2 linked regions of the Kribbella sp. NBC_01245 genome follow. The protein of the gene in region 1 binds, or shares a complex with, the protein of each later gene. Links are inferred from orthologs where the notes say so. Each region holds a gene or a part of one and is shown on either strand. Other genes may lie near its edges. The genes, in order: rpsG and tig.

Region 1 (3,248 bases):
TCTTGTGCGTGTAGTCGATCTTCTCGACCTTCTTCTTGATGGTCTCGCGGTAGGCCACCTGGGGCTTGCCGACGTTGGCCTCGACGCGGAACTCGCGCTTCATCCGGTCGACCAGGATCTCCAGGTGCAGCTCACCCATACCGGCGATGATCGTCTGGCCGGTGTCCTCGTCGGTCCGGACCTGGAAGGTCGGGTCCTCCTCGGCGAGCCGCTGAATCGCGACGCCCAGCTTCTCCTGGTCGCCCTTCGACTTCGGCTCGATGGCGACCGAGATCACCGGGGCCGGGAAGGTCATCGACTCCAGCACGACCGGCTTGTTCGTGTCGCACAGCGTCTCACCGGTGGTGGTGTCCTTCAGACCCATCACGGCGACGATGTGGCCGGCGCCGACCGACGCGATCTCCTCACGCTTGTTCGCGTGCATTCGGTAGATCTTGCCGATCCGCTCCTTGCGCCCCTTGGTGGGGTTCAGGACCTGGGTGCCGGTCTCGAGCTTGCCCGAGTAGACGCGCAGGAAGGTCAGCTTGCCCAGGTGCGGGTCAGCGGCGATCTTGTACGCCAGGGCCGCGAACGGCTCGGAGTCCATCGGCTTGCGGTGGACGACGACCTCGGGGTCCTTGACGTCGTGACCCTCGATGTCCGGTACGTCGACCGGGCTCGGCAGGTACGCGTTGACGGCGTCGAGCAGGGGCTGAACGCCCTTGTTCTTGAACGCCGTACCGGTCAGGACCGGGGTGATCTTGCTGGCCAGCGTGGCGCGACGGATACCCGCGACGAGCTGCTCCTGGGTCGGGGCCTGCCCCTCCAGGTACATCTCCATGATCTCGTCGTCGGCCTCGGCCAGCGTCTCGACCAGCTTGTCGTGCCACTCGGCGGCGGCCTCGGTGTGCGTGGCCGGGATCTCCTCGACCGTGTAGTCCTCACCGATGGTGGTCTCGCCACGCCAGGTCAGCGCGCGCATCCCGACCAGGTCGACGACGCCGATGAAGTCGGCCTCGGACCCGATCGGCAGCTGCAGCACCAGCGGCGTCGCGGCCAGCCGGTCGACGATCATGTCGACACAGCGCATGAACTCGGCACCGGTCCGGTCCAGCTTGTTCACGAAGCAGATCCGCGGCACGCCGTAGCGGTCGGCCTGACGCCACACGGTCTCCGACTGCGGCTCCACACCGGCGACGCCGTCGAACACCGCGACGGCACCGTCGAGGACGCGCAGCGAGCGCTCCACCTCGACGGTGAAGTCGACGTGGCCCGGGGTGTCGATGATGTTGATGGTGTGGTCTTTCCAGGTGCAGGTCGTCGCGGCGGACGTGATGGTGATGCCGCGCTCCTGCTCCTGCTCCATCCAGTCCATCGTGGCGGCGCCCTCGTGGACCTCACCGATCTTGTAGTTGATACCGGTGTAGAACAGGATCCGCTCAGTCGTCGTCGTCTTACCGGCGTCGATGTGCGCCATGATGCCGATGTTGCGGACCTTGCTCAGGTCGGTGGTGATGTCTACGGCCACCTCGGTGGTCTACCTCTCGCTTCTGTGGTGCAAAAAAGGGGTTCGGCTGGGGCCGGGTGTCCGGCCCCGACTCACCAGCGGTAGTGGGCGAACGCCTTGTTGGCTTCGGCCATCTTGTGCGTGTCCTCGCGACGCTTGACCGAAGCACCCAGACCGTTGGAGGCGTCCAGGATCTCGTTCATCAAGCGCTCGGACATCGTCTTCTCGCGGCGAGCACGGGAGTACGAGGTGAGCCAGCGCAGCGCGAGTGTGGTCGACCGGTCGGCCTTGACCTCGATCGGCACCTGGTAGGTGGCACCACCAACACGGCGGCTCTTCACCTCGATGCTCGGCTTCACGTTGTCGAGCGCACGCTTCAGCGTGATGACCGGGTCGGTACCGGTCTTCGCACGGGTGCCCTCGAGCGCGCTGTAGACGATGTTCTGCGCGATCTGCTTCTTGCCGTCGACCAGGATCTTGGAGATCAGCTTGGTGACGAGCGGCGAGTTGTAGACCGGGTCGATGATGACCAGGCGCTTCGGAGCGGGTCCCTTACGGGGCATTAGCTCTTCTCCTTCTTCGCGCCGTAACGGCTGCGAGCCTGCTTGCGGTTCTTGACACCCTGGGTGTCGAGGGAGCCGCGGATGATCTTGTACCGGACACCCGGAAGGTCCTTAACACGACCACCACGCACGAGCACGATCGAGTGCTCCTGCAGGTTGTGGCCTACGCCCGGGATATACGCGGTGACCTCGATGCCGCTGGTGAGGCGGACTCGAGCGACCTTGCGCAGGGCGGAGTTGGGCTTCTTCGGGGTCGTCGTGTAGACGCGCGTGCACACACCGCGACGCTGAGGAGAACCCTTCAGAGCCGGCGTCTTGTTCTTCGACACCTTGTCCTGGCGGCCCTTGCGGACCAACTGCTGGATGGTGGGCACCGCGTGGTTCTCTTTCTGTCGTCCGGTTCGGATTCTGCGCGCCTGACCCCCGCGGTCGGGTGTGTCGCGATGGCACAGTCCCTCACTTGAGCCGTAATCTTGGCTTTCGGCGAGAAGTCCGAGCCACGCGCACTGTCCCTTAGACGAGGGGCACGCATGACGGCCCGGGATAGCCCAGGCACGATCGTTAAGACTAGCGGCTGCCCCCAGCACGGTCAAAACAGAGCCCCGCTCGCACCATTAAGCCGGTGTCAGCACTGCTCGGAAAGATCGTGTGGACGTCGTTCATGCAGCCGTCCGGGCCAGTGTACCGGACCTACGGCGTGATCCGACCAGTGAGGAAGCCGGCCGCCACCTGAGCGTCTCCCGCGATGGCGAGCGAGTCGAAAGAAGCCCGCTTCCACAAGGCCAGATAGAGATCCCGGGCCGGTGCCGAGATCGTCGCCAACGCCTCGCCACGGCTCGCATCCACCCGCGGCGCCTGGCCGTCCACGGGGGTGAGCGTCCAGACGTCATCGGTGTCCGTGCTCACCACGGTCACCGGCTCGGTCACGGCGGGCGGGAAGCCCCGCACCAGCATCCGCGGCAGGAACACCCGGAAGGCCTCGTCCACCCCGTCGGCCGCCACTCGCGCCTCGATCGCCGGCGGACGGCCCGCCGTCTGCAGCACGTCGACCGTGTGGATGGTGGTCTCGTGCAGCTGCCGCCGGGGCCAGAAGCCCGCCACCTGTGGCACTGGGGCGAAATTCCAGCAGGGCGCCTCCGGACGGGCGGCCCGCATCGTGCTGACGAGGGCTTGCCCGGTTTCGGCGTACCAGTCGGAGA
Region 2 (3,134 bases), 3.7 Mb from region 1 along the record:
CGGCGCCGGCGGCCAGTTGGAGGAGTAGGCGGCGGCTGATGCGCGAATCGGTCATGGCAGGCCTCTCAGATGGACCAGGACGCCGCTGCGGGCGAGGAGGTGAACAGGTCGTCGCCCATCGGCGCCCAGGCGCTCCAGGAGCCGCCACCGAGGTGGTAGCGCTGCCACATCCGGTCGTCCGTGCCCAGGGCGAAGAGGTTGAGGGTCTCCGGGGCGTGCGAGGCGGCTGCGGGCGACTCCTTGAACCGCTGCGGCCCATCGAAGACGTACCAGCCGCTCCAGGCGCCGGCGGTGAAGCGGTACCAGTTGTGCCAGATCCGCCCGTCGGCCGATCGTGCGAAGGCCTCGAGATGGCCTTTACCCCACGACGTGGCCGCGGGCGCCGAGTCGAACAGGTCGTCGCCCATCGCGCGCCAGGCGCTCCACTGGCCGTTGCCGAGGTGGGCGCGCTCCCAGATCCGGCCGTCCTCCCCCAGACCGAAGACGTTCAGCTTCTGCGCGTCGAACGAGGCTGCGGCGGGCGCGTACTTGAACAGCTTCGTGTCGGCGGCAAACGCGTACCAGCCGCTCCAACCGCCACCGCCGAAGCGGTACCAGTTGTGCCAGATGCGCTTGTCCGTACCGGTGGCGAACACCTCGAAGTGGTCGCTGCCCCAGGAGGCCGCTGCGGGCGACGCAAGGAACTGCTGGTTGCCGAGCTGAGACCAGTTGCTCCAGCCGCCAGTGATGCCTCCGGAGTTCACGAACGCCCTGTTCTTGATACGGCCGTCTATGCCGAGCGCAACCACGTGGACGATCCCAGGGTCGTGGGAGGCGGCTCCGGCGCCGTCGCCCAGCTCACCGCGCAGGCTCTGCCAGCAGGTCCAGCCGACGCCTGCTGCCCACCACCGGTGCCAGAGGGCGTTGTCGCCGCCGCGGGCGAACAGGTCGAGGCTCGGGGTCGCCGTGGCGCGCTTGGGGGCGGCGGGCACCTCGGCAGCGGGGTGCATCGTCGTACTCATGGCTGGTCCTCTCCAATCGGCGTGGGCGCGACGGTAGGAGAGGACGCTGGCACTTCACTGGCGGAATGCAGAACAGCGGCCGCCCTGACCGGGCGACCGCTGTCTGGAGTGCTGTTGAGGTCAGGCCTTGACGGGCTCTTCCTCGGCCGGAGCCTCGGCGGCGGCGTCGGCCGGGTCGCCGTACGAGCCGTCGGGCTGCAGGGTCTTGAGCTCGACCACGTTGCCGGAGGCGTCGGTGACCTTCGCGTTCTCGACCAGGTGGGCGAGGGCCTTGCCGCGGACGACCTCGGACACCAGGCTCGGCACCAGGTTGTGCTCGACGGCGTGCTGGGCGAACTGGTCCGGGCTGACACCGGAACGCTGCGCGTGCCGGATGATGTGCTCGGTCAGCTCCTGGTCGTTGACGCTCAGCTCCTGCTGCTCGGCAACCAGGTCCAGCACGAACTGTGCGCGAATGGCGTCCTCGGACCGCTTCTTCAGGTCCTCGTCGAACTCTTCCTCGGTCTGCTCCTCGGTCTCGAGGAACTGCGCGAAGGTCATGCCGGAGTAGCCGAGCTGCTGCTCGAGGTTCTCCCGGCGGGCGGCGAGCTCGTCGGTCAGCAGACCGTCCGGCACCGGCACGTCGACCAGGGTGAGGATCTTCTCGAGCACGGCGTCGCGGGCGTCGCCGGCCTGCTCGAGGCGCTTGCCACGCTCCAGGCGGGTCCGGACGTCGGCCTTGAGCTCCTCGGCGGTGTCGAACTCCGAGGCGGTCTGGGCGAAGTCGTCGTCGAACTCCGGCAGCTCCTGCTCCTTGACGGCGGTGACGGTGACGTCGACCTGCACGTCCTCACCCTTCAGCTCACCGCCGACCAGCTGGGTGGTGAAGGTGGCCGACTCGCCGGCGGACAGACCGATCACGGCCTCGTCCAGACCGTCGAGCAGCTGACCGCTGCCGACCTGGTACGACAGACCGGTGGCCTGCGCCTCCTCGACCTTCACGCCGTCCTTGCTGGCCGACAGGTCGAGGGTGATGTAGTCCTTGTCGGCGACCGCGCGCTCGACCGGGTTCAGCGAGCCGAAGCGCTGACGCAGCGCCTCCACCTGCTCGTCGACCTCGTCGTCGCTGATCGCGATGTCCTCGACCTCGGCCTCGATACCGTCGAGATCCGGCAGCGTGAGGTCGGGACGGACCTCGACCTCGGCGGAGAACTGCAGGCTCTCCTTGTCGTTGAACTCGGTCACGTCGACCTCAGGCCGGCCGATCGCCTTGACCTGGTTGTCCTGGACGGCCTGCGAGTACAGCTTGGGCAGCGCGTCGTTGATGGCCTCTTCGAGCACCGGACCCCGACCGACCCGCTGGTCGATGACCTGCGGGGGAACCTTGCCCTTGCGGAAGCCCGGGACGACGATCTGCTGGGCGATGCTCTGGTACGCCGCGTCGAGGCTCGGCTTGAGTTCCTCGAACGGCACCTCGACGATGAGCCGGACCTTGGTCGGGCTCACGGACTCGACGGTGCTCTTCACGGTGGCGGTTCTCCTTGGTCGGTGACGCTGATCGGTACTGCGCTCGCGCAGCCGTTTACACGGCTTCGCAGAGGGTTTTGTCGGGGCGACAGGACTCGAACCTGCGGTCTCCTGCTCCCAAAGCAGGCGCGCTAGCCACTACGCTACGCCCCGGTGGCGACCGCACGAGTCTAGTGGACGCAGAGCCATGCTCGCGCCCACCCCCCTCGACCAATCGATTTGAGCGTCGCCCCGGCCATGTGGAATCATGGGCGACGCCTGCGGGTGTAGCTCAATGGTAGAGCCCCAGTCTTCCAAACTGACTACGCGAGTTCGATTCTCGTCACCCGCTCAACCGAAGGCCCCGGCCACCTGGCCGGGGCCTTCGTCATGCGCCGGCCGCCGACGCCACGATCCGATCAGCGGTCTCGTCGGGGGTGAGGGCCGCGGTGTCGAACCACCAGCCGGCATCGCCGAGCTCCCGCTTCATCTCAGCCTCGAGCCCGTCGTACCCCTCGAAGTCGAACCGTTCCCGTGGATCCCTGATCGTGTTTCGGTACTTGCAGACCTCGATGCCCGGCGTGAGGACAACGAACAACACCTCGCGCGGCGCCAAGGATTCGAGGAAGAAATCCAGCTGCTTGCGGG

Evidence for each region.
Region 2: the proteins of rpsG (region 1) and tig are in contact, whole or in part, in a crystal structure (PDB 3GTY), measured with the Thermotoga maritima proteins. The link is inferred for Kribbella sp. NBC_01245 from one-to-one orthologs. Residues at the interface, in WP_004081843.1 of Thermotoga maritima: Lys34, Lys52, Lys55, Glu59, Arg62, Gln63, Glu66, Asn67, Lys69, Val71, Arg95, Ala109, Lys110, Lys111, Gly112, Arg113, Pro114, Glu117, Glu121, Ile124, Ala125, Tyr127, Asn128, Asn129, Thr130, Gly131, Lys135, Asp139, Arg142, Met143; in WP_004081061.1 of Thermotoga maritima: Glu122, Val124, Val129, Leu130, Tyr133, Glu188, Gly259, Ile262, Tyr263, Glu266, Ser270, Glu273, Gln274, Glu277, Arg308, Gln311, Ile312, Ser315, Tyr316, Glu325, Arg329, Arg336, Leu363, Phe366, Trp367, Arg373, Leu377, Arg381, Leu384, Glu387.

Annotation. Positions count from the first base shown.
Region 1 is NZ_CP108487.1:6,984,710-6,987,957, reverse strand. What follows is about bases 315-3,248. They hold rpsG (30S ribosomal protein S7), read right to left. Parts: upstream 2,050-3,248; coding sequence 1,579-2,049; downstream 315-1,578. Other genes in these bases: OG394_RS31900 (maleylpyruvate isomerase family mycothiol-dependent enzyme), read right to left, coding at 2,740-3,248; rpsL (30S ribosomal protein S12), read right to left, coding at 2,049-2,423; fusA (elongation factor G), read right to left, coding at 315-1,456. Also shown: more of fusA, read right to left, coding at 1-314.
Region 2 is NZ_CP108487.1:3,318,095-3,321,228, forward strand. Bases 315-3,134 are described here. They hold tig (trigger factor), read right to left. Parts: upstream 2,508-3,134; coding sequence 1,122-2,507; downstream 315-1,121. Other genes in these bases: OG394_RS14565 (hypothetical protein), read right to left, coding at 315-1,001; OG394_RS14585 (AAA family ATPase), read right to left, coding at 2,875-3,134. In the rest of the region: OG394_RS14560 (hypothetical protein), read right to left, coding at 1-55; more of OG394_RS14565, read right to left, coding at 66-314. UniProt on the Bacillus subtilis protein: Involved in protein export. Acts as a chaperone by maintaining the newly synthesized protein in an open conformation. Functions as a peptidyl-prolyl cis-trans isomerase.